Embleya scabrispora: one gene and its partner. The protein of the gene in region 2 interacts with the protein of the main gene of each other region in a pairwise test. Links are inferred from orthologs where the notes say so. Each region holds a gene or a part of one and is shown on either strand. Other genes may lie near its edges.

Evidence for each region.
Region 1: the proteins of eno (region 2) and rpe interact in binary tests that used the Escherichia coli proteins (3 or more experiments, as listed by UniProt). The link is inferred for Embleya scabrispora from one-to-one orthologs.

Annotation. Positions count from the first base shown.
Region 1 is NZ_MWQN01000001.1:540,727-555,160, forward strand. Bases 4,859-7,659 are described here. They hold rpe (ribulose-phosphate 3-epimerase), read left to right. Parts: upstream 4,859-5,822; coding sequence 5,823-6,497; downstream 6,498-7,659. Other genes in these bases: ribD (bifunctional diaminohydroxyphosphoribosylaminopyrimidine deaminase/5-amino-6-(5-phosphoribosylamino)uracil reductase RibD), read right to left, coding at 4,859-5,325; B4N89_RS02685 (class I SAM-dependent methyltransferase), read right to left, coding at 6,659-7,438; B4N89_RS49565 (hypothetical protein), read right to left, coding at 7,480-7,659. Also shown: hisG (ATP phosphoribosyltransferase), read right to left, coding at 1-459; B4N89_RS02650 (phosphoribosyl-ATP diphosphatase), read right to left, coding at 567-830; ribH (6,7-dimethyl-8-ribityllumazine synthase), read right to left, coding at 886-1,377; B4N89_RS02660 (bifunctional 3,4-dihydroxy-2-butanone-4-phosphate synthase/GTP cyclohydrolase II), read right to left, coding at 1,596-2,906; nicotinamide riboside transporter PnuC, read right to left, coding at 2,960-3,622; B4N89_RS02670 (riboflavin synthase), read right to left, coding at 3,619-4,245; more of ribD, read right to left, coding at 4,249-4,858; more of B4N89_RS49565, read right to left, coding at 7,660-8,205; B4N89_RS02695 (RsmB/NOP family class I SAM-dependent RNA methyltransferase), read right to left, coding at 8,379-9,773; fmt (methionyl-tRNA formyltransferase), read right to left, coding at 9,779-10,711; B4N89_RS53290 (peptide deformylase), read right to left, coding at 10,718-10,954; B4N89_RS02715 (restriction endonuclease), read right to left, coding at 14,130-14,434. UniProt on the Escherichia coli protein: Catalyzes the reversible epimerization of D-ribulose 5-phosphate to D-xylulose 5-phosphate.
Region 2 is NZ_MWQN01000001.1:2,736,776-2,751,208, reverse strand. Bases 6,178-8,977 are described here. They hold eno (phosphopyruvate hydratase), read left to right. Parts: upstream 6,178-6,837; coding sequence 6,838-8,118; downstream 8,119-8,977. Other genes in these bases: B4N89_RS12050 (DUF501 domain-containing protein), read left to right, coding at 8,946-8,977; B4N89_RS47665 (FtsB family cell division protein), read left to right, coding at 8,175-8,813; B4N89_RS12065 (SseB family protein), read right to left, coding at 6,313-6,675; B4N89_RS12070 (hypothetical protein), read right to left, coding at 6,178-6,320. Outside these bases: B4N89_RS12085 (hypothetical protein), read right to left, coding at 259-888; B4N89_RS12080 (hypothetical protein), read right to left, coding at 1,062-1,526; B4N89_RS12075 (DUF6531 domain-containing protein), read right to left, coding at 1,523-5,956; more of B4N89_RS12070, read right to left, coding at 5,970-6,177; more of B4N89_RS12050, read left to right, coding at 8,978-9,509; B4N89_RS12045 (Ppx/GppA phosphatase family protein), read left to right, coding at 9,506-10,453; B4N89_RS12040 (NAD(P)/FAD-dependent oxidoreductase), read left to right, coding at 10,992-12,341; B4N89_RS12035 (ABC transporter ATP-binding protein), read right to left, coding at 12,400-13,176; B4N89_RS12025 (Bax inhibitor-1/YccA family protein), read left to right, coding at 14,032-14,433. UniProt on the Escherichia coli protein: Catalyzes the reversible conversion of 2-phosphoglycerate (2-PG) into phosphoenolpyruvate (PEP). It is essential for the degradation of carbohydrates via glycolysis.

The DNA of each region.
Region 1 (14,434 bases), 2.2 Mb from region 2 along the record:
GCCCAGCTGGATCGCGGTCTCCACCGCGCCGTCCAGCTTGACCAGCGCCGCGGCCTCGATGCCGTGCTCGGCGAAGTCGCGCTGGACGATGCCGATGTAGGAGGAGGCCACCCGCAGTCCGGCCAGCCCCTTCTTGCCCTGCTCGGCCAACTCGCGCGCGATCGGCGCGGGTGCGGCGTAGCGGAACGTGGCCGGGGCCAGGCCCAGTTGCAGGATCTCCTCGGCCTCGGCGCCGGAGTCCATCAGCAGGTCGCGCCCGGTGATCCCGGCGTCCAGCCGGCCCGAGCCGACGTAGATCGCGATGTCGCGCGGGCGCAGGAAGAAGAACTCGACGTTGTTGTCGGGGTCGGTGAGGACCAGTTCCTTGGAGTGCTTGCGCTGGCGGTAGCCGGCCTCATGCAGCATCGCCGACGCAGGCTCGGAGAGGGAACCCTTGTTGGGGACGGCGATGCGCAGCATGGAATGACCCTTCGGAATGGTGCTGAACCGAGTGGAGCGGAACCGGGTGGAGCTGAGGGGTACGGCCACGTCCCCGGCCCGGGCGGCGGGCCGGGGGACGGCGGCTGTCACAGGTGAGCGTATACGTCCTCGAGCGAGATGCCGCGGGCGACCATCATCACCTGGAGGTGGTAGAGGAGCTGGGAGATCTCCTCGGCGGTGCGGTCGGCGCCCTCGTGCTCGGCGGCCATCCACACCTCGGCGGCCTCCTCCACGACCTTCTTGCCGATCGTGTGTACGCCGGCGGTGACGAGCTCGACCGTGCGCGAGCCCTCCCGGCCCGATTCCGCCTTGGCCCGCAGCTCGTCGAAAAGCTGTTCAAACGTCTTCATGGTGCCCATCGCGTGGTTGTGGGTGGCGTGCCGAACGGCCCGGCGAACCTGCCGGTCAGGCCGAACGCCACGGTTCGGAGAGCGTACGCAACGCCATCGCGGTCGCGACGGCCGCCTCCACCGCTTCGCGGCCCTTGTCCTCACGCGAGTGCGGCAGGCCGGCCCGGTCCAGGGCCTGCTCCTCGGTGTCGCAGGTGAGCACGCCGAAGCCGATCGGCACGCCGGTGTCGAGCGCGACCCGGGTGAGGCCGTCGGTGGCGGCGGAGCATACGTACTCGAAGTGCGGGGTGCCGCCGCGGATGACCACGCCGAGCGCGACCACCGCGTCGTAGCCGCGGCCGGCCAGCGCCTTGGCGAGCACGGGCAGTTCGAACGCGCCGGGGGCGCGGATCAGCGTGGGTTCGGTGATGCCCAGCTCGCTCAGGGCCTTGACGGCCCCGTCCACGAGGCCGTCCATCACGACGGTGTGCCACTGCGCGGCGACCACGCCCACGCGCAGGTCACGGCAGCCCTCGACGGTCAGTTTCGGGGCTCCTGCGCCACTCATGTCTGTCGTTGTCCTTCGGCTGGAAACGGCTCGATACCCGGTTGGTGAACGACTGCGAGCCTGGTTGCGAGGTGAGGATGGAGCTGTGGAGCGGTTCGGAAGTGAGGGTGGAGCGGTTCGAACGAGACAGAACCTATCGGCGCGGCGGGGACGGCACCGCGCCCGTGTCACCGGTACGGGTGACGTGGGCGGTTCGGGAAGGCCGAGGGGTCACGCGCTCACGCGCTGGTGACCGCGCGCCCCTTCGCGTCGACGGCCTCCGCGACCTCGGCGACCGACGGCAGGTCCGCGGTCGGGTCGCTCGGGTCCAGCCAGGGCAGGTCGTGGCCCATCCGGTCGCGCTTGGTCTGGAGGTAGCGCAGGTTGTCGGCGGTGGCGTGCACCGGCAGGGCGACCCGGCCGGTGATCTCCAGGCCGTAGCCCTCCAGCCCCGCCCGCTTGGCGGGGTTGTTGGTGAGCAGCCGCATCGACCGCACGCCCAGGTCGACCAGGATCTGCGCGCCGGTGCCGTAGTCGCGGGCGTCGGCCGGCAGGCCCAGCTCCAGGTTGGCGTCCACCGTGTCGTGGCCGGCGTCCTGGAGTTGGTACGCCTGGAGCTTGTGGATCAGCCCGATCCCGCGCCCCTCGTGCCCGCGCATGTACAGCACCACGCCCCGACCCTCGGCGGTGACCCGGTCCAGGGCGGCGTCCAACTGCGGGCCGCAGTCGCAGCGCAGCGAGCCGAACACGTCGCCGGTCAGGCACTCGGAGTGCACCCGCACCAGGACGTCCTCGCCGTCGCCGATGTCGCCGGCGACCAGCGCGATGTGCTCCACGTCGTCGACGGTGCTGCGGTAGCCGATCGCCCGGAACGTGCCGTGCTCCGTGGGCAGTCGGGTCTCGGCGGCGCGCTCGATCGTGCGCTCGGTGCGGCGGCGGTAGGCGATCAGGTCGGCGATGCTGACGATCTTGAGGCCGTGTTCGCGGGCGAACGGGATCAGCTGCGGCAGCCGGGCCATCGTGCCGTCGTCGTTGACCACTTCGCAGATCACCCCGACCGGCGCGAGACCGGCCAGCTCGGCCAGGTCCACGGCGGCCTCGGTGTGCCCGGGGCGCACCAGCACGCCGCCCTCGACCGCGCGCAGCGGGAAGATGTGGCCGGGTCGGGTCAGCTGGGTGTGCACCGTGTCCGGGTCGGACAGCAGCCGCACGGTGTGCGTGCGGTCGGCGGCCGAGATGCCGGTGTCCACGCCGTCCTTGGCGTCGACCGAGACCGAGTAGGCGGTGCCCTTGCGGTCCTCGTTGACGGCGGTCATCGGGGGCAGCTTGAGGCGGTCCAGGTCGGCGCCGCGCATCGGCACGCAGACCACGCCCGACGAGTAGCGGATCATGAAGGCCATCAACGCCTGCGTGGCCAACTCGCCGGCGAAGATCAGGTCGCCCTCGTTCTCCCGGTCCTCGTCGTCCACGACGACGATCGCCTCGCCGGCGGCCATCGCCTTGATCGCGTCGTCGATGGTGTCGAGGGCCGACTCGGTGGGCGCGCCCATCTGCGCCGGCACCTCGATGGTTTCGCTGCTGGTCTCGGTTTCGCTGCCGGTCTTCACGCCGTTGCCCCTTCCAGGTGCCGTTCTGCCCCGCGGGCAGCCCCCTTGTCCCGGTACCGCCGGGAGCGGTTCCACCAGTCGACGAGTCCGGCGACGCACATCACGAGGAAGACGCCGTAGACCAGTCCGCTGAACACCAGACCGTGCTGCCAGGCGAGGGGTACGCCGACCAGGTCGACCGCGATCCACACCAGCCAGAACTCGAACAGCCCTCGGGCCTGCGCGAGCATCGCCACGACCGAGCCGACGAAGATGTACGCGTCCGGCCAGGGCGCCCACGAGATGCCCGTGTGTTCGAGCAGTTGCGCGAAGCCGACCGTGCCGACCGCCATCAGCGCGACCAGCGCGATCCGCTCGTGGGTGGTGCCGAAGCGGATCTCCACCTCGCCGGTGTCGCGCCGCCCGCGCGCCCAGCGCCACCAGCCGTATCCGGCGGCGACGATGATCACCACGTTGCGCATCGCGCTGCCGCCCAGGTGCACGGAGGTGTTGGCGGCGATCAGCAGCGCCGCGCCCACGATCTGTACCGGCCACGCCCACAGGTTGCGGCGCAGCGCGAGCCAGACGGTGGCCAGGGACGCGATCTGGCCGAGCAGGTCGGACCACGGCACCGGCTTGTTCGCGACGGTGAACGCGGCGTCGTTGAGCCAGCCGGTCACGATGCCCTCACCCCTGTGCCCGGCCCGTGCGTGCCCAGCCGCTCCACGTACTTGGCGATGATGTCGACCTCGAGGTTGACCGGGTCGCCGACGGCTTTGACGCCGAGGGTGGTGAGCGCGAGTGTGGTGGGGATCAGGCTGACGGTGAAGCTCGCGTCGTGCGCCTCGACGACGGTGAGGCTGATGCCGTCGACGGTGATCGAGCCCTTGTCCACCACGTAGCGGGCCAGGTGCGCGGGCAGGGCGATCTCGACGATCTCCCACTCCTCGCCGGGGGTGCGGGCCAGGATCTCGCCGGTGCCGTCGACGTGCCCCTGGACCAGGTGTCCGCCGAGCCGGCCGCCGAGCACCATCGGGCGCTCCAGGTTGACCCGCGAGCCGGTGGTCAGCGCGCCGAGGCTGGACTTGTCCAGCGTCTCCCGCATCACGTCGGCGGTGAAGGTGGCCGCCTCGGGGTCGACCTTGTCGTCCACGACGGTCAGACACACACCGTTGACGGCGATCGAGTCGCCGTGGCGGGCACCGGTGGTGACGACGGGGCCGCGGATGGTGATCCGGGCCGAGTCGGTCAGCCGCTCGATGGCCACGATCTCGCCGAGTTCCTCAACGATTCCGGTGAACATGCGTCAGGACTCCTTCGTACGGCCGGCGGAGTGCGGCCGTGGGCGGGCGGTGATGCGGATGTCGGTGCCGAGGCGCGTGACGTCGTCGACGTCCAGTCGCAACATCTCGGCGATGGTGCCGATTCCGGCCGGGCCCAGCGCGGGAGGTCCGGCGCCGAGCAGGGCGGGGGCGAGATAGCCCACGACGGTGTCGATCAGGCCGGCGGCGGCGAACGCGCCGGCGAGGGTGGGACCGCCTTCGAGCAGCACGGCACGCACGTCGCGCGCGTACAGCTCGTTCAGCAGCGCGGGCAGGTCCAGGCCGGTGTCCGCGAGCGGTATGCGCAGTACGGCGGCCTCGGGCAGGTGTGCGGCGACCGCGTCGGGGCCGACCGCGATCAGGGTCGGCGCCGCGTCGTCGAGCACTCGGGCGTCGGCGCGGGTGCGGGCGTGGGTGTCCACGATCACCCGCAGCGGTTGCCGGGCGCCGGGTACGTCGCGCGCGGCCAGGTGCGGGTCGTCGGCGAGCTGTGTGCCGGAGCCGGCCAGTACCGCGTCGACGCTCGCCCGCAGCAGGTGGGTATCGGCGCGGGATTCGACCGAGCTGATCCACCGGGCGCTGCCGTCGGCGGCGGCACTGCGGCCGTCCAGGGTGGCCGCGTACTTCCAGGTCACGTGCGGGCGGCCCAGGCGGACGGCGGTCAGCCAGGCGCGGTTGCCCGCCTCGGCCTCGGCGGCGAGCAGGCCGCCCTCGGCGTCGATGCCCGCCGCGCGCAGCACCGCGCCGCCGCCGGCCGCGACCGGGTTGGGGTCGGCGACGGCGTAGCGCACCCGGCGGATGCCGGCGTCGATCAGGGCCTGCGTGCAGGGGCCGGTGCGGCCGACGTGCGAGCAGGGTTCGAGGGTCACCAGGGCGGTGCCGCCGCGAGCCGCCGAACCGGCCGCGCGCAGCGCCTCGACCTCGGCGTGCGGGGCGCCGGCGCGGGTGTGGAAACCCTCGCCGACCACGGTGCCGTCGGGGCCGAGCACGACGCAGCCGACCAGCGGATTGGGACTGGTGTGACCGAGCGCACGGCTCGCCAGCGAGATGGCCCGGCGCATCGCCGAGGTCTCGTCGACCGGCGGGGTCGTGTTGCCCTCCACCTCGTGCCTCCTCGCGTTCGACGCGGGGCAACCGGGGTGTTTTCGGGCACAACGGCACGACGAGTCGACGCGCGGGGATGTCGGCGCACCTTCGGGTACGCGGGCATGCCGCAGTCGCTCGCCGCGCGCCACCTCCCATCCGGACTTTGACCGTCGGTACCGGAATTCCACCGGTTCAGCCGGCCGTCGCTCCACGTGATGCGGGGCGTCGACCGGGTCGCGGACTGTAACCGCCGGTTCGGATTTTCACCGACCCCGGAGCGCGCGTACGTGACTTTCGTACACCTCGAAGTGTGCCACGACGGCCGACAACGTTGACCGTGGGCAACCTGTGCCGTCCGTCACGGTGCGTTCGTATATCCGAACGCGACCGCGGCGAGGATGATCTGACGATTCGTCAGCTCGCTGGTCGAGGCGGTGCCCGCGAGGGGTCGGGTCGATGAGATTCTGTGCGCATGACCGTGCAGATCAATCCGAGCATCCTGTCCGCCGACTTCGCCCGCCTCGCCGACGAGGTCGCGCAGGTGCGCAATGCCGACTGGCTCCACGTGGATGTCATGGACAACCACTTCGTACCGAATCTCACCCTCGGCCTGCCCGTGGTGGAGAGCCTGATGAAGGCCACCGACACGCCCATCGACATGCACCTGATGATCGAGGACCCGGACCGCTGGGCGCCCGCCTACGCGGAGGCCGGCGCGGGCAGCGTCACGTTCCACGTGGAGGCCGCGACCGCCCCGATCAAGCTCGCCCGCGACCTGCGGGCCAAGGGCGCGCGGGCCTCGATGGCGCTGCGGCCGGCCACGCCGATCGAGCCGTACGAGGACCTGCTGCCCGAGTTGGACATGCTCCTGGTGATGACGGTCGAGCCGGGATTCGGCGGGCAGAGCTTCCTGGACGTGATGTTGCCGAAGATCCGCCGGACCCGGCAGCTGATCGCCAAGCACGGTCTGCAGATGTGGCTGCAGGTGGACGGCGGGGTCTCCGCCAAGACGATCGAGATGTGCGCGGAGGCCGGCGCGGACGTGTTCGTGGCGGGCTCGGCGGTCTTCGACGGGACGGACCCGGGCGCGGCGGTGGACCGGCTTCGGGGGCTGGCGGCCGGCGCCGCAGCGCGCTGCGCCCATTAGGGCGGGGTTTGTTTTCCCACCCGCCCACCCGTTGCGCTGCGTGAGCGGGCTGCGATTTTCGTGCACTCGGGCGGGGCCGACAGGTCCCGTGGAGCTTCGTCACAACGAGTGAAGGGCTGAGCCGTTGGGGTCTCTCGTCGTCCTCGCCGGGGCGGGAGACCTCAGCGGCCGGCGGACCAGATCGTCCAGTGGTCGATTTCGGTGATGGGCGTTCGGGACGGGAGCTTGGACTCGATGCAGGCCGCCAACTCGTCGAGTTCGGCGTCGGTCAGGTCGTGCAGGATCGAGCGGCCCGTGCGGGCGCGCAGGTCGGTGCCGACCTCTCGGGCGTCGGTGTAGGTGCGGCGGGTCTCGGCGAGCGCGGTGGTGCGCACGGCGGTGAAGCCGGCTTCGCGCAGTGCCGCCTCGACCGTGGCGCCGGTGGGGCGCCGGGCGGTCTCGATCGTGAGCAGCGCGGGGAACCGCTCGAAGAAGAAGCCGCGCAGGTGGCCGGCCGTGCCGGGGCGGGCGACGTCGGCCGGGGTGCGGTCCTGGACGATCAGCGTGCCGCCGGGCGCGAGCAGCCGCCGGGCCTCGCGGAAACATCCGGCGAGGTCGTCGAGGTGGTGGATCAGCGCCCGCTCGAACACGATGTCGGCGCCGCCGTCGGGCAACCCGGTGGCGTACGCGTCATCTTCCCGGAACGACAACCCTTCGCGAGACGACGACCCGGCCCGCTCTCGGGCGCCGGAGAGGATCGCGGCCGAGAAGTCCACCCCGACCGCGCTCGCCGCCCCCAGATCCAGCCACGCGGTGGTGTACACCCCGCCGCCGCATCCGACGTCCACCACCCGCGCCCCGACGGGGTCCACGAGGTCGCCGACCAGCCGCGCCCAGTCCGCGCCGGCGGTGCGGTGGGTGTACGTGAGGCGGTTGGCGGGGCTGTGGAAGTCGATCGGCATGGGGGTCTCCCGTGGGCATCGCGGCGCGGATTATCTCGATATCAAGGTACTTCCCGGCGAGCGGACGCCTCAAAGCCCCGCCGGCGCCGCCGGATCAGGTACACGCCGGTACACAGGGTGACCCCGGTCATCGCGGCGATGTGTTCGCGCCCGGCCAGATTCGGCTTGACCACCACCTCGGCGATCATCAGCGCCCACACCCCCACGAACAGGATCGGCGCCCGCCGCACCATCGCGATGCACACCACCAGGCCCACCACCGCGGCCGAGGGACCGGTGTCCATGACGTCGCCCTGGTGCGCGTCGATGCCGAGCGGGTGGTCCGGGCCGAGGGCGACCATTGCGCGCGCGGCCAGCGTGCCGGACAGCGTGGCCACGTACGCGATCAGCAGTGTCCGGCGGGCGCCCAGGTCGAGTTCGGCCAGTCCGAACAGGATCAGCACCTGGATCAGCGCGCCCCACACCGGCAGGTCCGGCGCGGGCACGAACAGCGACACGGGGGTACGCAGCAGCGCGAGCGGCAGCGGGATGCCCGCGCTCACCCCGCCCAGCACCCGCACCACGTCGCCACCCCACGAGGTGCGCCAGGCCAGCCAGAAGCCGAGGCTCAGGAGCACCGCACACAGGGTGAGCGGGATCGCCCGGAGCCCGTGCGCGCGCAGTTCGCGCACCGGCACCGCGGTGAGCCTGGTCCATTCGCCGCGCACCGCCGCCCCCGTGCGGACGAGCGGGCCTGGGCGCGGGGTGCTGGGGGCGAGCGTCGACATGGGTACGGCGGCTCCTGCGATGGCGGGATGTCGCGACCGCCCGCGGTACGTGTGGAACCCGAGGGACGGCCGGTGCGGCCGAGCCCGAAGTGACGACCACCCTCGCCGTTATGCCCCATTTGAGCCGGATTCAGCCGCGCATCACCCCATCGGCCGGGCAACCACCGACCCGGTCAGCCCCTCCGGCGCAGCAGGGCCAGATACATCGCGTCCGTGCCGTGCAGGTGCGGCCACAGCTGTACGTCCGGCCCGCTGCCCAGGTGCGGTACGCCCGGGAACAGGGAGCGGGCGTCGATCAACTCGGCCTCGTCCGCGCGCAGGATGTCGTCGACCACCACGCGGGTCTCGGCCGGGTGCGGCGAGCAGGTGACGTAGGCGATCACCCCGCCGGGGCGCGCGGCGGCGACCGCCGTGCGCAGCAAGGCGCGCTGGAGTTCGCCGAGTTCGGGGATGTCCTCGGGCTTGCGGCGCCAGCGCGACTCGGGGCGGCGGCGCAGGGCGCCCAGGCCGCTGCACGGGACGTCGGCGATCACCCGGTCGAAGCTGCCGGGCCGCCAGGCCGGCCTGGTGCCGTCGGCGGTGATCACCTGATGGTGGGTCAGGTGGCCGATCGCGTTGCGGACCAGGCGCGCGCGGTGGTGGCGGCGTTCGACCGCGAGCAGCGACACGTCGCGGCCGGTGGCGATCGCGGCGAGCAGGCCGGCCTTGCCGCCGGGACCGGCGCACAGGTCCAGCCAGCGGCTTTCGGCGCCCTCGACCTCGGCGTTCGCGAGCGCGGCGGCGACGAGTTGGCTGCCCTCGTCCTGGACCGCGGCGCGGCCGTCGCGGATCGCCTTGATCGCGGCGGGGTCGCCCTCCGGCAGCGTGGCGGCGTACGGCGACCAGCGCCCGGGGGTGGCCCCGGCCTCGTACAGCTCGGCGAGTTCCACCCGGCCCGGGCGGGCGACCAGGGAGATCACCGGGGCGAGGTTGTCGGCGGCCAGCAGCGCCTCCATCGCGGCGCGGTCGTGCGGGTTGCCGCGCGCGCCCAGCGCGTCCCACAGCGCCTGCACGATCCAGCGCGGGTGCGAGTGCAGGACCGCGAGGTGGCCCTCGGGGTCGTCCTCGTAGGGCGGCGCGATCTGCCGCAGCCACGTGTCCAGGTCCTGCTTGGACACCCGGCGCAGGATCGCGTTGACGAACTTGGCCCGGCCGTCGCCGAGGACCGCGCGGGCCAGTTCCACGGTGGCCGAGACGGCCGCGTGTACGGGGGTGCGCATGCTCAGCAGCTGGTGCACGCCGAGCGCGAGCACGTCCAGGACCGGCGGGTCGATCTCCTGGATCGGCCGGTCGGTACAGGCCGCCACGATCCGGTCGTAGGTGCCCTGACGGCGCAGCGTGCCGTGCACCAGCTCGGTCGCGAACGCGGCGTCGCGGGGAATGATCCGGCGCTCGCGCAGCAGCGCGGGCAGCACCAGGTTGGCGTAGGCGTCGCGTTCGCCGACCGCGTGCAGGACGTCGTAGGCGGCCAGGCGCGCGGCGTCGGGACGCGGGCGGCGGTAGGGGCGTGCGGCGGGGGCGTTGGTCACGGTGCTCAGTTCGTGCCGAGGGTTTCACCGGGCTCGGGGTGTGCGCCCCGGGCCCAGTCGGTGGCGGCCATCATGCGTTTGCCCTGGGGCTGGACCAGGGTGAGTTCGACCGCGTGACTGCCGGTGCCCACGCGGACCGCCTTCTTCTCCACCGCGATCTCGCCGGGGGCCAGCGCGTTGTCCCCGGCGCGCAGCCGGACCGGGGCGAGCTTGAGCCGCTCGCCGCGGAAGGTGGTCCAGGCGCCGGGGGCGGGGGTACAGCCGCGTACCACGCGGTCCACGCGCAGCGCGGGTGCGGTGAAGTCGACGCGGGCGTCCTCGACGCCGAGCTTGGGCGCGAGGGACACCCCCTCCGGGGACTGCGGGCGCGGGGCGAGACTGCCGTCGGCGATCCCGTCCATGGTCGCCACCAGCAGGCGCGCGCCGGAGCGGGAGAGCCGGTCGAGCAGGTCGCCGCTGGTGTCGGTGGGCCGGATCTCGTCGGTGACCATGCCGTAGACCGGGCCGGAGTCCAGGCCCTGCTCGATCTCGAAGGTGCACGCGCCGGTGATGTCGTCGCCCGCGAGCACGGCGTGCTGCACCGGTGCGGCGCCGCGCCATGCGGGCAGCAGCGAGAAGTGCAGGTTGACCCAGCCGCGTGCGGGGATCTCCAACGCGACCTTGGGCAGCAGCGCGCCGTAGGCGACCACGGGACAGCAGTCGGGGGCGATCTCGGTGAGCCGGGCCAGGAACTCCGGGTCGCGCGGCTTGGCCGGGCGCAGGATCTCGATCCCGGCCTCGGCGGCCCGCTCGGCCACCGGACTGGCGACCAGCCTGCGACCGCGACCGGCGGGGGCGTCGGGGCGGGTGACCACCGCGACCACTTCGTGCCGGGACTCCAGGAGGGCTTCGAGTGCGGGGACGGCGACCTCGGGGGTGCCGGCGAAGACTAGGCGCATGGGGTTTTAGAGGGCCTTCCCGAAGGTGGAGTGGGGGGAGAACTTCACCTGCGGCGGGGCCTGTCCCGCCCATTCCGCCTCGCGCAGCGCACGCAGCGCGGACTTGCGCTGTTCGCGGTCGAGTCGGTCGATGAACAGGATGCCGTCGAGGTGGTCGGTCTCGTGCTGGATGCAGCGCGAGAGCAGTCGGGTGCCCTCGATGACCACGGGGTCGCCGTGCATGTTGAAGCCCTTGGCGACCACGCCGTACGCACGCTTGGTGTCGTAGCGCAGACCCGGCAGGGACAGACAGCCCTCGGGCCGTCCTGTTCGTCCTCGGACAGGTCCAGGTCGGGGTTGATCAGGTGGCCCACCTCGCCGTCCACCTGGTAGGTGAACACCCGCAGGGCGACGCCGATCTGCGGCGCGGCCAGGCCGCTGCCGGGCGCGTCGCGCATGGTGTCGGTGAGGTCGGCGACCAGTCGACGCAGTTCCTTGTCGAACACGGTGACCGGGTCGGCCTTGCTCCGCAGGACGGGGTCGCCGAACAGGCGGATCGGCTGGACTGCCACGGGTGTGCTCCCCCATCGGTGGTCGGTCGGTGGTACGGCTGCCGGCCGCCGGCGACCGCCGCGCGTGGTGGCGCGGCACACGAGGTGTGCCGCTCGGCGGTGTCGGTCGCTCGGAACCGGAGAGCGGCAAGTCTACTGAGCGGGCGCGGCCCGGCTCCCGCATGCCGGCACGGGTCGCGGGCGGGGCGGTCCGCGGTACGGCCGGCGACCGTCCGCGCCGGCCTCCGGTCGCGGGCGCGGGCGGATCCGGCGTACCTCCGGCAACCCCGCCGGAGGTGGCGGACACTCTCCGGAGGTGACGACCGAACGCGAGAGGGGCGAACAACGCCGGAGTCGTCGCGGGGCCGGCGGGGCGCGACCGGCGAGCAACCCGCGCGGGCGCGGCGTCACACGCGTCGGCGGGTCACACCCGGGCCGGCTCGTGACATCCCGGTCGGCCTGTGACATCCGGCGGGACGCCCGGCGCCGGGGCACCGACCCTGGGGCCGAGGCGCCGCGCCGTTCGGGTGAGCCGGGCGCCGCGCCCGACCCCGTCAGCCGATGTCCGGCGGATCGACTCTGATCAGCACCGGATCGGCGGTGCCCCGGGCCAGTCGCAACGTCTGCGCCGCCTTCAGCGCGTGTGCCAACTCCGCGCCGCGGCCCGGTTCGATTCGGAGCAGGACCCGTTCGTGGCGCGGCGGTTCGGCCGCCGGCCGGACCGTCGCGGGGGGCGGCGGCGTGGTGCCGAACAGGGCGCGGGTGAGTTCGGCGCGAGTGTCGGCGGCTCTGGGGTCGGGTCCGGCCGGCGCCGGCGGCGGGGTGCGGGCGACGGTCGGCGCGACCGGGACCGGGCCCAGTACGTCCACCCCGTCCGGCAATCGCAACACCGCCAGGAAGTCGGCGATCCCGGCGGGCGGCCCGGTGACCGACGCCATCCGCGACACCGGCGGCAGGTTCAGGTCGGCCCGCTCGCCGAGTTCGGTCAGCGCGTAGCCCTGCGGGTCCCACCGCACCAGCGCCTGCACCGGACGCAGCGTGGACTCGGCGACCACGACCAGTGTGCCGCCCTCCCCCGCCGGGCGGACCAGGCTCGCCGCGTCCAGCCAGCGGCGCAGCGCCTCCTCGCCGGCGCGCAGGTCGGGCCGGGTGAGCAGGGCCCAGCCGTCCAGGAGCAGCGCCGCCGCGTAGCCGCTCGGCGCGACCGGCTCGGCTCCGGGCGTGGCGATGATCAGGGCGGGCAGGTCCGGCACGGTGGTCAGGATCGCGTCCCGCCCGGAGGTACGCACCGGCACCGTCGGGAACGCGCGGCCCAACTCCTCCGCGGTCCGTCGCGCGCCGATCACGCCCGCCCGGATCCGGTCCCCGCCGCATACCCGGCAATGCCAGTTCGGCGCCGGACGGGTGCACCAACCGCAGGTCAACACCCCGTCCCCGGAGGGCAGTTCGAGCGGCCCGGAACAGTGCGCGCAGCGCGCCGGCTCCCGGCAGCGCCGACACGAGGTGCGCACCAGGTAGCCGCGTCGGGGCACCTGGACCAGGACCGGGCCGCTGCGCAACGCGGTGCGCGCCACGTCCCATGCCAGGCTCGGCAACCGCGCGGCGCGCGCCCCCTCGTCCCGGGCCAGGTCGAAATCGCTGCCCACGGTGCGTACGAGCGGTGCGGCGGCGCGGACCGCGGCCCGGTCGGCGTCCAGCGGCCGGGCCCAGCCGGTGCGGACCAGTTGCGCGGCCTCGACCGTGGTGGAGTGCCCGCCGACGGTGAACGCGGCGTGCTCGCGGGCGGCGCGCATGGCCAGCACCTCGCGCACGTGCGGGTGCGGCGCGTTCTTGTCGGCGTGCGAGTCGTCGCCGTCGTTCCAGACCAGGGCCAGGCCCAGTTCCACCACCGGCGCGAACATCGCCGCGCGGGTACCCACGACGGCGCGGACCGCACCCCGGTTGACCGCGAGCCAGCGCCGGTAGCGCTCCTCCGGCCCCAGTCCGGCGGTCAGCGCGACGTGCCGGCCCGGACCGAGCAGCGCGGTCAACGCCGCGTCGACCCGATCCACCGCCTTGGCGTCGGGGACGACCGCGAGCGCTCCCCGGCCGCCGGCCAGGGCGGCGGCCATCGCACGGGCGATCTCGTCCGGCCAGTACGGCCCGGGCAGCGCGGTCCACACCGTGCGCGGCGACTCCCCCGCGGCGAGCGCGGCCAGATGCGCGGCGCCCGCCGGGTAGCGCGACCACGGTCCGGGCGCGGGCGGCCCGGGTCGCGCCAACGGCTCCCCGAGGACTCCGCCTCGGCGCGCGCGTGCCGGGCCGGCAGCGCGAGCTGCACGATGTCGGCGAGGCTGCCGGCGTACCGGTCCGCCACCGCCCGGGCCAGTTCGACCATCGGCGGCGCGAGCACGACCTCGGGCGAGACCACGCTCGCCAACGGGGCCAGCGGTCCGGCGTACGTACTGCGCTCGACCCGCTCGACGATCACCCCGTCGATCAACCCGCCACCGCGCCGCCGCCCGTCCACGACCTTGGCCCCGAACCGCACCCGCACCCGCACCCCGGGCTGAGCCTGCTCGGCCAGCTTGGCCGGCACCGAGTAGTCGAACAGTCGATCGAGGTGCACGAGCCCCTTGTCCACGACGACCCTGGCCACCGGCAGCCGCTCGGCCTGCGCCGGCGTCTTCGGCTTGCGCCCCCGGGCGGCCCGCACGGCCCGCCGCGCCTCCTCGACCCCAAGCGCCAACTGCCCGTCCTCGCCGCCGCCTCCACCGGGATCGTTCGTCGCCACATCGCTCATCCTGACAGACGGGTACGACGGATCCACGCAGGTAGGACGAGCCCCGACAGCCTGGTAGAGCCCCCGCGTCGCACAGAGGCGCCCCCGTCCGCATACCGGGGTGGACTCACTCCACCTCCACGCCGTGCGACTCGGCGACGCCCAGCAGGCCGTTGCGGAAGCCGTTCGTGGTGGGCGAGAAGGTCCAGCCGGTGTCGGCGCGGACGAAGGCGCCGAGGACCATGGCGGTTTCGCCGGGGCGGCGGGTCGGGACCGGGTTGGTGCCGAGGTCGCGGCCGTCGGCCTGGTCGAGGCGGGTGAGTTTGGTGCCGCGCAGAGTGCTCAGGTCGCGGCCGGGGGCGTGTTCCTCGTCGACGGCGGCGGCCAGGACCAGCCGGTCGGCCTCGCGGGGCAGCAGGGCCAGGTCGATCA
Region 2 (14,433 bases):
CACGATCCGGCGGCGCCCCCTCATCCGAAGCCGACGCGATCGAACTCGCCGCCGTCGACGTCCGGATCGCCCGCCTGCCGGAGCCGGCCCCCGACGACCCCGAGGCGATTCCGATGTGGGCGCTGATCTGCACGCCCCGTGCAGGAGTTTCGTGGCAGGAGGCCCTGCGGGACGTACGCCGTATGGCCTGGCGCCTACAGGAGGCAGGCGCGACTCGGATGAGCATCGAGTTCGGCGACCCGACGGCCGAACCCGACCTCACGCCCTCCGCAACATATGGAACGTGCGTCGATCCCGTCGGAGAATCCTGAGTGGTCCGCCGGCATCGGCCACGGTCACCCGCGAGTACTGCAATCCCGCAGCGTGCAGCCGGTAGACGATCGCCCGCAAATCCTCGGACAGGTCCGCCCAGGATGTGCCGTGCTTCGGCCGGCACGTCATCGACACATATCCCCGGTCGGACTCGGTGTCGTGCAACTCATCGATGATGGAGATCACCACACGCTCGTTCTCGATCCGCGCGGCACGCCCACCCGTGCTCTGCCGCGATCCGGCCACGATGGACGCGAAGTCGTCGAGCTCGCCGTCCCACGTCACGAACATCTCGACAGGCGCGAGATCGTCCCCCAGCGCCAAGCCCCCGAACTCCGGATCCCCGGCCTCGGGCATCGGCCGAGGCCGCGACCGGCTGTGATCGTCAGCCGACCGTTGCAGCCACGGATCCGACTCCAGGTAGATCTCGCCGGCCCAGTGTTCCTCGGAGTACTCGAACAGGAACCGGCGGTCGCCCTCCTCCGTGAAATCCCAACGGTAGGGCCGCATGTGCCGATCCACTCGGAGAAACGCCTCCTCCTCCGAAACCGCGAACGCCCGCACCATCTCGTCCACGATCCCACCCGAAAACGCGTACACCTCCGCAGTCCCCCGGACCGCGAACTCCCACCGCACAGCCCCACCCCACCATCGTCGTCGACCACCCCGAAACCCTGGCGACCCGAGGCCGCCGCGCATTTCAGGGTGCCTACAGCCGCCGGCTCCACAAAAAATGCCGGTTCGTTGTCTTATGGGTTGTGAGGCTCCCACGATGCGGTCAGGTCGGCGCACGCGATCAGGATGGTTGCGCCGGTGAGGGCGATCTCGTGCCGGCACCCCGCATCGGCGGGCAGGATTTCATCGAGCAGCAGGGAATCTTTGACGCCGCCGCCCGCGGCTTGACTTTCCCAATCCACAGACAGGCTTTCGACGCCGTCATATCGGATACGAAGCGCTTCCTCGTGCTTCCATGGATTGGGCGAGAAAAGGATCTCGAGACCCTGTCGACTGTCCGATGGGGTTACAAGGGTTTCGAACCCCAAATCCTTCACGCATCTGGGGCTGCTGAAATCGTAGTGCCCCGGATCGGTGGCGAATCCTCGGGCTCCCTGGGGAAGTTGCGAACTCATTTTCGGCAATTCACCAAGATATGACCGAGGGTCCAGCCAAAATCCTCGAATGTCGTCCCGCCATTCGATCTCGATGAATTTCATTTACATCCTCCGCCCGTCAGCCTCGGGCGATGCCAATTATCGCCCGAGATGTCTTCGGTTCCGCGTGGACCCAATCTATTGGTCCTGCGGAGCATTTCGATAGCCATCCCCCTCAATGAATTTTCGATCGCGGCGGGGACTTCGATGTCCGTTCCGTGGCCATGCTTGGCGAACCACCCAGTGCTGCCGTAGACACCGTAGTCGACGCCGCCCTTGTAGACATGGATTTCGAAGTCGGTCCCCAACCCCATGGGAAATACATCAATTCTTGCCGTGAATCCCGGACCGAGACTTATGGGATCCTTGGCGCCCTGGGGGGCCAGTCCGAGCGGATCGGACCACGCGACAGGGTTTATAACGTAGGCGTGATGGTTGGGTGACGCTTCGATACCCAAAGGGTCGGGGCTGCAAAATTGAGCAAGGATTGGATCATATTGTCGAAAAACACTATGGAATATTTGAGACTCCGAATCGCGGTACTGTCCCGGAAAACCGAGTGGGCAGTCCAAGTCTCCGGGAGTGGCCGCAATCCTCGCACCCCACAGCGTATGCCGGGAATGCCAGGCAACTGCCCCTTCGGTGTCGATGAGTTCGACGGGAGTTCCGTCGAGGGCACACACGATTGCGAGGCAGCACACGTTTTTTCCTTCCTCTCCTACAGAAGTGTCGACCTGCAGGAGTGGACGGTGATTATCCCCGGATTCGTACTCCCAGGTGGTCGTTGCGTCCTCCGGCGTATCCTGCTCTGCCAAGAATGAGTTGTCCCAGGAAAAGAGCACTTCAGTCGCAACGGTGCCGCTGGGCGTCAATTGTTGCTTGGCTATCCGGCGGGCCAGCGCATCATAGATGTATTGCCAGGTGATGCCGTCCGGCGTGACGACGCTCGTCAGTCGATCCTCCGGACCCCAGGCGTAGATCCAGGACTTGGATTTTCCGGACAGGGTCTTTTGTGTCCGTTGGATTATGCGCCCTTGTTCGTCATATTTATAGCGGATACGGCCGGCGCGACGGATCAGGGTTCCGACGACTTCCCGCCCGCCTCCGGCGCTTTCGGATTCGGGCCAGTCGGCATGAAGTTGATTTCCGGCCCGGTCGTACGCATAGCGTTCCGTCCAACCATGCGCGCGAACGGCGGTGACGCGGCCCACCTCGTTCAGGTCATACGTCTTGAGGCCGATGTTCGGTTCGTCGATCGACGTGACGAAGCCGTCGGCCCGGAAGGTGTAATTCTGACGAGAACGTTCGATGACGCCGAGGTCCGGGTCCAAGGAAGCAGCGATCCTGCCGGCCGGATCTCCGACGCAGGTTGTCCGGGAGATGAGGTGATGAGTCTCGTTCCACTCTTGAGCGAAGGTTACCCGGTCTCCGAAACGACGGATTGTTTCGCGCCCGGCGGGATCGAAGGTAAATTCGAGCCTATTTCCAGCAATATGTAAGGCCGTCGGGCGGCCCGAAGGATCGTAGGTCCATTCGGTGACGTGGCCGGCGGGGGTTGTCCGGCGAATACGGTTTCCCGCCGCATCGTACGCGTTGGACAACGTACGGCCGTTGGTAGTCTCGGCCGTGATACGACCAAGGGCGTCATACGTGAGGATCAGATCCGCTTCCGGAGCGATAGCCCGGATCAGGCGGCCGGCGGCGTCGAAGTGGTAAATCGTTTCATACTGGGTTGCGTCGTGGCGCTGCGAAGTGACCCAGCCGGTGGCGTCGCGGGTGTACGCGATGATCTCTCCCGCGCCGTTCCTGTGTCGGATCAACCGGCCGGCTGCATCGTAATGGTAGGTCAATTCTCGACCGTTGAAGTCCGTCTCGGCGGCGAGGCGGCCTACCGAGTCGTAGGCGTAGCGCCAGGTGCGACCCTGTGGGTTGGTGACTTCGGTGAGGCGGAGTTCGGCGTCGTAGGTGAATTCCAACCTTGCGCCGTCGGGTCCGGTTCGGGCCGCCGGCAAGTCGAAGTGCGTCGACTCGTAGGACGTGGTGAAGCCTGCTGGGTTGACGTGGTGTCGGAGGTTGCCCTCGCCGTCCCAGGTCCAAAATTCGATCGTGCCGTCTGGGCGTTCGCGCCGTGCTGGTTGGCCTTCCACCGTCCAGGTTGTTTTGGTGGTGTGGCCCATGGGGTCGGTCAGCGTGGTGGGGCGGCCGAAGGCGTTGCGGGTGAGCTTCGTGGTGGCGCCGAGTGGGTCGGTTACCGCGATCGGGAGGCCGGCCGGGTTGGGGGTGACCGTTGTGGTGTGGCCCAAAGCGTTGGTGATGGTTGTGAGGTGGCCGGCCTCGTTGTAGGTGTGGGATGTGATGGCGCCGAGTTCGTCGGTGGTGGTGAGGAGGTTGGCGCGGGTGTCGTAGGTGTGGCTGCGGACTCCGCCGTCCAAGCCGGTGATTCTGGTCGGGCGGCACAGGGTGGGGTCGTGGTCGGCGACTGTGAAGGTGCCGTTGGGGAGGATTACGCCGGTGGTGTTGCCGGCCGCGTCGTAGGTGTACCTCGTGGTGTGGCCGAGTTCGTCGGTGATTGCGACTCGGCGGTTGTAGGAGTCCCATTCGGTGTGGCGGGTGCCGCCTGCCGGGTCGGTTTCGCGGATGACCTGGGACCAGTCGTTGTATTCGTAGGTTCGGACGGCGCCCAACGCGTCGGTCATCCTGGTGGTCCGGGATGCCTCGTCGTAGGCGAAGGTGTTGTCCAGGATGCCGTCGATGCCGGAGCCGCGTACGCAGCGGCCCGCCTCGTCGTACTCGTACTGGTACCAGGTGCCGTTGCGGTCGGTCCAGGACGTCATGCGGTGGTCGGTGTCGTAGGTGAAGCGCAGGGGGCGGCCGGAGGAGTTGACGACTTCGGTGAGGTTGCCGGCGTCGTCGTGGGTGAAGGTGACGAGGTCGACGGAGGCCGCCGGGTCGTACGTGCTCGCGTGGGTGACGGGGTCCGTGTCGAGGAGGCGCAGGCCCGTGACCAGGCTCGCCGCCGAGTCGACCGCCACCCGGTAGCCGCCCGAGTGGGTGACCTCGCGCGGCACGCCCTCCGCGTCGTAGGCGTACTCGACGCGGTTGGCGTTGCGATCCGTCAGCGCTCGCACCGGTATTCGCCGCGAGGCCGCACCCGGCAGGGCCGCGAAGGACCACGTCCACCCCCGCCGCGGGTCGGTGACCGTGAAGCTCCCGGCGCCGTCCCACGCCAGGGGCCACCGATATCCGCCCATCGGCAGCACCGGCTCGCCCGGCCTCGGCACCGGGTAGCGCAGCGTCATCCCGTCGGCGGCCGTGAACGTGACCCGGTCCGCGCCCAGACGCAGGCACTGGTCGAACGTCGACGCCCACCGCTCGCCGAAGAACCGGCCCCCGCCGAACGCCGTCCGGTGGTGCCGCTCCAGCACCAACGGCAGCGCGCCCGGCAGCGTCACGTCGGTCTGCGGCAGCACCATCTCGCCGGTGACCACGTCGATCGGCTCGCCCTCGCGTGTGCACGCCTCCGCGGCCCGGCAGCGCGGGTTGTCCCGCTTGGCGATGTTCTTCTCGACCTGCTCGGCGGGCGTCAGCGCCTTGTTGCCGCCGCGCGTCGCCAGCGTCAGGGCCAGGTCGGGCGCCACGTGGCCGAGCCAGCGGGCCGGGTTCTTCTTGAAGTCCTCCCACGAGGAGACGACCGTGTCCTGGGCGAACCCCACCGGGTCCCGGGCGATGCCGAGCATGCCGCCCGCGATGCCCTTGAGATCGGTGGCGTACGCGATCGGGTCGACGAAGGTCCGAGCCGGGTCGATCGTCCACGCGAAGCTCGCGAGCTCGAAGACTCCACTGCCGGCGCCCTTGGCGAAATCGATCCCGGCCTGGCGGAGCGTCTTCCATATGTCCGGGTCGAGGTCGAGAACGCCACGGGACTTGCGCAGTTCCAACAGCGCGTGCGCGTCGGCCCTTTCCACCCGCTCGCGCACCCGCTTCAACTGCTCCTGCGCCTCGCGCAACATGTCCGCGCCCGGGTGGCCCTCGGGCTTGTGCGGCAACGAGGGCAGGCACTCCTTGCCGACGCCGTTGGCCTTCTGCACATCCTGATCGCGCTTGGCCAGGTCGTACGACTCCTGCTCGCGCGCCTGCGCCTCGATCAGCCAGAACGCCTGCTTCGCCTTCGGGATGATCTCGTTCGCGCACTCGCCCTGGGCGAACCGCAACACCTCGGCGAACTCGCGCAACTTCGCGGCGACGCTCGGGTATTCCTTGCCGTGCAGGCCCAGGATCTCGGTGACGATCCCGAGGTCCTTGCGAAAACCCTCCGCCGCGTCGCCCTGCCAGAGGTCCTTGCCCTCGATCTTGCCGAGCCGTCCCTTGGCCTCCAACGCCTGCACCGAGAACCGGGTCAGCATGTCGGCGACCGCCTGCAACACCTCCCAGTCGCCCGGTATCAGGCCGCGAGGCTGCGAGTCGGGGGTGAGTGGTTCGCCGGATGTCAACACCGGGCGGCCTCCGTCAGTTCGTGGTGCCCATGTCGTCGCCCGCGTGGATCGAGGCCGCACCGCCGGGCGTGAAGAACCGGGCCCTGGCGTCGCGTTCGGCCGCTTCGTACTGCTGCGCGGCCATCTCCAGCGCGATCGCGATGTTCTCGCCGAGGTTGACCAGCGCGGCCATCGCCTTGCCGGCTTCGAGCACGATCTCGCCGGCCTGGAGCGGTGACGAGTAGTACTTCTGCAGCGCTTCCAGCTGCTTCTGCAACGGCTGTTGCTTCTGGGCGATTTCCCGCGCCACCGTCAGCGCTTCGATCAGCTCCGTACCGGCCCCGCGCACGAAGGCGCTGTCGACCCTGAACCCGTCGTCACCCATCCGCCGCCTCCGCGTTCCACAGACTCGCCCGCAGCCGCACCGGTCGCGGGCCGGCCAGGTCGACGGCGATGTCGTAGCCGGGCGGCAACAGCCGCAGCAGGTCGGCGCCTTCGGTGGCGAACCAGTCGCACCCGCCCCGGACGAACAGCGCCAACTGCTCCTCCGACGTGAACACCGGGACCACCCCGCCACCCGGCGGGCCGATCGCCGCGAAGCCGACCCGCTCGGGTCGTTCGCAGTACAGCCGGGCCGCGAGCAGCGCGCTCAGCAGCGCCGGCGGGTCGCCCTCGCCCGCGAGCAGCCGGCCGATCTCCCGCACGAGCGGCGATATGTCCCCCGGATCCGGTTCGGTCATGTGTACGCCCCGTCCCTCGACCGAGCGTCACCCTAGCCAATCCGTTCGCGTTCGTGTCACCGAATAGTCGCCCACAGCTACCCGTTCCCGAGCAAAGCGCGACCCGGGCTGCTACTAGGCTGGCCGAGCAGACCAGCGTGCCCCTTGATCAAGGAGAAACTCGTGCCGTCCATCGACGTCATCCACGCCCGGGAGATCCTGGACTCCCGAGGGAACCCCACGGTGGAGGTCGAGGTCGTCCTCGACGACGGCAGCTCGGGCCGTGCCGCCGTGCCGTCCGGCGCTTCCACCGGTGCCTTCGAGGCCGTCGAGCTGCGGGACGGCGACGAGTCCCGCTACGGCGGCAAGGGTGTACAAAAGGCCGTCGACGCGGTCAACGACCGCATCTACGACGAGATCGTCGGCACCGAGGCCGACGACCAGCGGCTGATCGACCAGGCGATGATCGACCTGGACGGCACCGAGAACAAGGGCGAACTGGGCGCCAACGCCATCCTCGGCGTCTCGCTCGCCGTGGCGCACGCCGCCGCCGAATCGGTGAACCTGCCGCTGTTCCGCTACCTCGGCGGCCCGAACGCGCACGTGCTTCCCGTGCCGATGATGAACATCCTCAACGGTGGTGCGCACGCGGACACCAACGTCGACATCCAGGAGTTCATGATCGCGCCGATCGGCGCGGAGACCTTCGCCGAGGCGGTGCGCTGGGGCGCGGAGGTGTACCACTGCCTCAAGTCCGTGCTGAAGGCGCGCGGCCTGGCCACCAGCATCGGCGACGAGGGCGGCTTCGCGCCGAACCTGGAGAACAACCGCGCCGCGCTGGACCTGATCGTCGAGGCGATCGAGAAGGCCGGCTACACCCCGGGCACCGACATCGCGCTCGCCATGGACGCGGCGGCCAGCGAGTTCTACACCGACGGCGCGTACGTCTTCGAGGGCGCCAAGAAGACCTCCGCCGAGATGTCGGCCTACTACGCCGAGCTGGTCGACGCGTACCCGCTGGTCTCGATCGAGGACCCGCTGGACGAGAGCGACTGGGACGGCTGGGTCGCGCTCACCGCGCAGGTCGGCGACAAGGTCCAGCTCGTCGGCGACGACCTGTTCGTCACCAACCCGGAGCGCCTGGCGCGCGGCATCGCCGAGAAGGCGGGCAACGCCCTCCTGGTGAAGGTCAACCAGATCGGCACGCTCACCGAGGCCTTCGACGCCGTGTCGCTCGCCCACCGCAACGGCTACCGGTGCATGATGAGTCACCGGTCCGGCGAGACCGAGGACACCACGATCGCGGACCTCGCCGTGGCCACGGACTGCGGCCAGATCAAGACGGGCGCCCCGGCGCGCTCCGACCGGGTCGCCAAGTACAACCAGCTGCTGCGCATCGAGGAGATCCTCGACGACGCGGCGGAGTACGCCGGCCGCGCCGCGTTCCCGCGCTTCCAGGGCTGACACCCGGTCGGGCGGGGGACCGCCGGCGCCGGATCGACACAACGGCGGGAGGACGCGTGAGCGAGCAGGGCGAGGGCGGTCGCAGGACGGCCGGGCCGACTCGGGCCGCCCGCGCGTCCCGAGCCGTCGCACCGCCGCGTCAGGCCCGCGGTACGCGCCCGGCATCGGCCCCGTCGAGGTCGGCCGGGCCGAAGCCCGCCAAGCCGAAGACCGCGGCCGGGTCCTTCAAGGACTCGGCCGCGGCGGCGAGCCTGGGTCGGCTGCGCCGGCGCGGCGGCGGCAAGTGGATCGTGCTGACCCTGGTGGTGCTGAGCCTGGCGATCGCCCTCGTCTATCCGCTGCGGCAATACCTGGCGCAGCGCTCCGACGTGGCCGACCTGCGCGAGAGCACCCGCAAGCAGCAGTCCGAGACCGAGCGCATGCGGTCCGATCTGGAGCGCTGGAACGACCCGGCGTACGTCCGGCAACAGGCGCGCGAGCGCCTGCACTTCGTCTACCCGGGCGACACCGCCTACCTGGTGGTGCCGCCGGGCGGCATTACGGGCGACCCGGCGCCGCCCACCCCGGCCCAGGCCAGCTCGCCGCCGTGGTACCGCAACCTGTGGGACTCCACCCGCGACGCGGACAAGGCCGGTACCCCGACCCCGAGCACGCCCCCGACGCCCACGAGGACACCCGCCACGTCGATCGGCTAGGCCGGTCCGGGTCTCGGCGACCCCCGGGTCGCGCGCCGTGCGACCGCGACCGGCCGCCGCGCGCGGCTCCGGGGCGGCACCCCGGTCGAACGTCGGTCCGAACCATTCAGCGAAACAGGACATACTCCCTCCATGGATCAGCAGGACATCGACGCCGTCAAGGCGCAGCTCGGCCGTACCCCGCGTGGTCTGCGCGGCGTCGCCCACCGGTGCCCGTGTGGGCTGCCGGACGTCGTGGAGACCGCCCCGCGCCTGGAGGACGGCTCGCCGTTCCCGACGCTGTACTACCTGACCTGCCCTCGGGCGGCGTCCGCGATCGGGACGCTGGAGGCGAACAACGTCATGCGCGAGATGAACGCGCGCCTGGCGGAGGACGAGGACCTGGCCGCCCGGTACGCCGCCGCGCACGAGGACTACATCGCGCGCCGGGACACGATCGAGGTGCTGGAGGGCTTCCCGTCGGCGGGCGGCATGCCGGACCGGGTCAAATGCCTGCACGTCCTGGTCGGCCACGCGCTCGCCGCCGGACGCGGCGTCAACCCGCTCGGCGACGAGGCGCTGGACGCGCTGCCCGACTGGTGGGCCAAGGGCCCGTGCGTGTGCGTGGACGCCCCCGCCGACGCCCCCGCCGACGCAACCCCTCCCGCCGCCGCTCCGCCCGCCGACGTCGCCGCCCCGGAGGACGAGACCCGATGACCCGACGCGTGGCCGCGATCGACTGCGGCACCAACTCCATCCGCCTGCTCGTCGCCGACCTGGACCCGGCCGCCGGCACCCTGGTCGACCTGGACCGCCGAATGCGGATCGTCCGACTCGGCCAGGGCGTGGACCGGACCGGCCGGCTGGCCCCGGAGGCCCTGGAGCGCACCTTCGCGGCGTGCGTCGACTACGCCGAGGTGATCCGCGAACTGGGCGCCGAGCGGGTGCGTTTCGTGGCCACCAGCGCCAGCCGGGACGCGGAGAACCGGGACGAGTTCCGCGACGGCGTCCGCAAGATCCTGGGCGTCGAGCCGGAGGTGATCTCGGGCGACGAGGAGGCCGCGCTGTCCTTCGTGGGGGCGACCCGCGAACTGGCCGGGACCGGCGCCGTCGAGACGCCCTACCTCGTGGTCGACCTCGGCGGCGGCTCCACCGAATTCGTCCTCGGCACCGACCGGCCCGAGGCGGCCCGGTCGGTGGACATCGGCTGTGTCCGGATGACCGAGCGCCACCTGCGCGACGACCCGCCGACGCCGGCCCAGATCGCCGCCGCGATCACCGACATCGAGGCCGCCCTGGACCAGGTCGCGGCCGTGGTCCCCCTGGCGCGCGCCCGCACCCTGGTCGGCCTGGCCGGCTCGGTGACCACGGTCGCGGGCATCGCGCTCGACCTGCCCGAATACGACTCGACCGCGATCCACCACGCCCGGCCGACCCTGGACCAGGTCCGCACCGTCACCGCCCGCCTCCTGGCGAGCACCCACGCCGAACGCGCGACCATCCCCGTCCTGCACCCGGGCCGCGTCGACGTCATCGCCGCCGGCGCCCTGGTCCTGCGCACGATCATGGAACGCACCGGCCTGACCGAGGTCGTGGTCAGCGAACACGACATCCTGGACGGCATCGCCTGGTCCGAGGCGGAGGCCCCGGCCGGCGAGTAGCCCCCGCCCCGCTTCCGCCCCCACGCTCGCGGGCGCGCCCCCCGACCCCCGTGGCGCGCCCGCGAGTTGGCCCCTGCGTCGACAACGAGCCGGCAGCAAACCGAACAGCCAACCGGACAGCGAGGAACAGCGAGGAACAGCGACCGAACAAGCGCCGTCGGGGAACCAACGACCCCTGTCCAACGTTCGGACACGGACGAAAGTTTGTGAATCCCTTCACATGGTCGACGGGGCAAAAGTTGGCCATGTGGGGCCGTTTTCCTCTGGTCGGCCCGGTTCGAGACGCCCCCGCCTTCGAAAACTCCGGTCGCCGACGAGCCGAGGTGGAGATCACATTGCGCCGTCCCCGCCCCCCTCGGGCAGGATCGACGCAGGTCACCGGGACCGAGTCGCCGGGTGTCGGGGTCGGATGGATCCGCCCCGACCGCCCACCGTGCACAAATGCACAAGCAAAAGGACGAAGGGTACCAGACGGCCCCTTCGGTACTGCGCGCGGCCTCGAAGCACCGGCGTCTTCGATCGGTGGATACTTCCAAACATGAGCAACACGGATCGCCCTCGCATCCTCATCGTCGGCGGCGGCTACGTTGGTCTGTACGCCGCGCAGCGCATCCTCAAGAAGATGCGCTTCGGCGAAGCGACCGTCACGGTCGTCGACCCGCGGTCGTACATGACCTACCAGCCCTTCCTCCCGGAAGCGGCCGCCGGCAGCATCTCACCGCGCCACGTCGTGGTGCCGCTGCGCCGTGTCCTGCCCAACGCCGAGATCGTCAACGGCCGGGTCACCTCCGTCGACCACGACCGCAAGGTGGCGCTCGTCGAGCCGCTGGCCGGCGAGTCCTACGAACTCGGCTTCGACTACATCGTCATCGCGCTCGGCTCCATATCGCGGACCTTCCCCATTCCCGGCCTCGCCGAGAACGGCATCGGTCTCAAGACCATCGAAGAAGCCATCGCACTGCGCAACCACGTGCTCGGGCAGCTCGACCTGGCCGACTCCACCACCGACGAGGACATCCGCCGCAAGGCGCTGACGTTCTGCTTCGTCGGCGGCGGCTTCGCCGGTATCGAGGCGCTGGCCGAGGTCGAGGACATGGCCCGCGACGCGGTGCGCTACTACAAGAACCTCAAGCGCGAGGACATGCGCTTCGTGATGGTGGAGGCGGCCAACCGCATCCTCCCCGAGGTCGGTCCCGAGCTCGGCGCGTGGACGCTGGAGCGGCTGAAGAGCCGCGACATCGAGTTCCACCTGGAGACCTCGCTCAAGTCGTGCGTCGACAAGCACTGCGTGCTCTCGAACGACGTCGAGTTCGACGCCTCGACGATCCTGTGGACCGCGGGCGTCAAGCCCAACCCGGTGCTGTCGGAGTACGGTCTGCCGCTCGGCCCGCGCGGTCACGTCGACACCCGCACCACCCTCCAGGTGGTCGGCATGGACAACGTGTTCGCCGCCGGCGACAACGCCCAGGTGCCGGACCTGGCCGTGGGCGAGGGCGCCTGGTGCCCGCCGAACGCGCAGCACGCGCTGCGGCAGGCCCGGGTCCTGGGCGACAACGTCGTCTCGGTCATGCGCGGCTTCCCGCCGCAGGAGTACAAGCACAAGAACCTCGGCGCGGTGGCCGGCCTCGGTCTGCACAAGGGCGTCGCGGTGATGTTCGGCCGGTTCAAGCTCAAGGGCCTGCCGGCCTGGCTGTTCCACCGCACCTACCACGGTGCGATGGTGCCGACGTTCAACCGCAAGTTCCGGGTCTTCGCCGACTGGACGCTGTCGGCGTTCTTCCGGCGCGAGATCGTCTCGCTCGGCGCGATGGAACACCCGCGCGACGAGTTCGCCGAGGCGGCGCTGCCCGCGCCCCGGCCGGCCGCGGAGCCCGTGGCCAAGTCGTAGGTCGTTCGCGACACGGAGCCCGGTACGCCCTGTGCGTACCGGGCTCCGTCGCGTTCGCTCAGCTCGTGCGCTGGGCCTCGAAGCGCTTCATGCGTTCCAGGACCAGGTCGGAGGTCGGCGCGGCCATCTCGTCGACGATCCGGCCGTCGGCCAGGAACACCACGCGGTCCGCGTAGGAGGCCGCGTTCGGGTCGTGGGTGACCATCACGATGGTCTGGCCCAGGTCGTAGACGCTGCTGCGGAGGAAGCCCAGGACCTCGGCGCCGGAGCGCGAGTCGAGGTTGCCGGTCGGTTCGTCGGCGAAGATGATCTCCGGTTTGCTCGCCAGCGCGCGGGCGCACGCGACGCGCTGCTGCTGGCCGCCGGACAACTCGCTCGGCCGGTGCCTGAGCCGGTCGCGCAGCCCGACGGTCTCGATCACATGGTCGAGCCAGGCCTTGTCGGGCTTGACCCCCGCGATGTCCATCGGGAGCGTGACGTTCTCCAGCGCGGTGAGCGTGGGCAGCAGGTTGAACGACTGGAAGACGAAACCGACCTTCTCCCGGCGGAGCAGGGTGAGCTGTTTGTCGTTCAACGTGGACAACTCCGCGTCGCCGAGTCGCACCGAGCCGAACGTGATCGAGTCGAGCCCCGCCATGCAGTGCATCAGCGTGGACTTGCCCGACCCGGAGGGCCCCATGATCGCGGTGTACTCCGCGCGCCGGAAGCCGACCGAGACGCCGTCGAGCGCGATCACCCGCGTCTCGCCCTCGCCGTAGACCTTGGTCAGGTCGGTGGCGACGGCGGCGAGCGCGCCGTGCGTCCCGACTCCCGCGATGGGTTCGGTGGCGGTCACAGGAGACCTCTTTCCTCGGGGCTGCGCAGGGCGACGGAATGGTTCCGATTCGTGCTGCCTACCCACGCTTCCCCAAGATTGCGCATGATCCGGGACGCCTGATCACACTTACTCACGCTTCGCCGGTTTCGCTCACGCATGGTCCAAATCGATCGCGCCAAGCGGTGCCGGCGGCGGACTCGCGCCCCTCCGGCGACCGGTCGTCGGCCGCCAGTCGGCCGTCCCGAAGTGGGACTCCCGACTCGACCGGGGCGCCGCGCAAGCGCGGCCGAATGCGGTATATCCCCTGCTCAGGCGCCTCAAAGCACCCATTCGGCATCATCCGTGCGGCATCGGGACGGGTTGCCCTTCGTCGCTCTCCGCTATCGAACGGGTCGCCGAGAGTCGTTTGCGGCGTCACGAAATTCAGGGGGTCAACCCGGTGCGCCGGGGCCGCTACGCTCAGCATCGCCCCCGGATGGTGGAACGCAGACACGAGGAGCTTAAACCTCCTTGACCGCAAGGTCGTGCGGGTTCGAGTCCCGCTCCGGGGACCAGATGATCATGGCTCTGAGCTGCAAGAACGCCGTATCGTTGCGAACTCGCGACGGCGGGCCCCGGTGGTCTGGACCACCAACCGGATGATTTCCCGGGCCCGCGGGCCACCTCGACTCGCGAACAGCGCCGGGTGCTCCCGCGTTCACAGCGATCGGCTTCGCGATGGATTCCATCCGACTTTTTATGACCGGACAGTGACCACGGGCACAAATCGCGTGTCCGGGGACGTTGAAGGGGAAGGATGGAGCCCCCGAGAGCTTTACTCGGGGATTACTCTCTTAAGCCACGACCCCCACCCGGGGGCATGGAGGAGATGACATGAGGAGCAGCAACCCGGTGCTCACGCGGCGGGGGGCGTTCGAGACCGGCCGGCAGCAGCAGGCCGGCTACGGAGCGCCGCAGCCCGGGCCGCAGGGCGCCCCGTTCGGCGGGCCGCAGCAGCCGCCGATGCAACCGATGACCCCCGAGCAGCTTCAGGAGATGTACCGGGCGCAGTCCGCCGGTCCGCTCCAGACCGGCCGGATGACGATCGACGACGTGGTCGCGCGTACCGCGATGACGTTGTTGACGGTCGTCGTCACCGGTGCGCTGTCGTGGGCCTTCCTGCCGTTCGAGAACTTCGGCTGGGCGGTCGGCGCCGCGCTCGCGGCGTTCGTCGTCGCGATGGTCCTGACCTTCAAGCGGGAGATCAGCCCGGCCCTGGTGCTGACCTACGCCGCG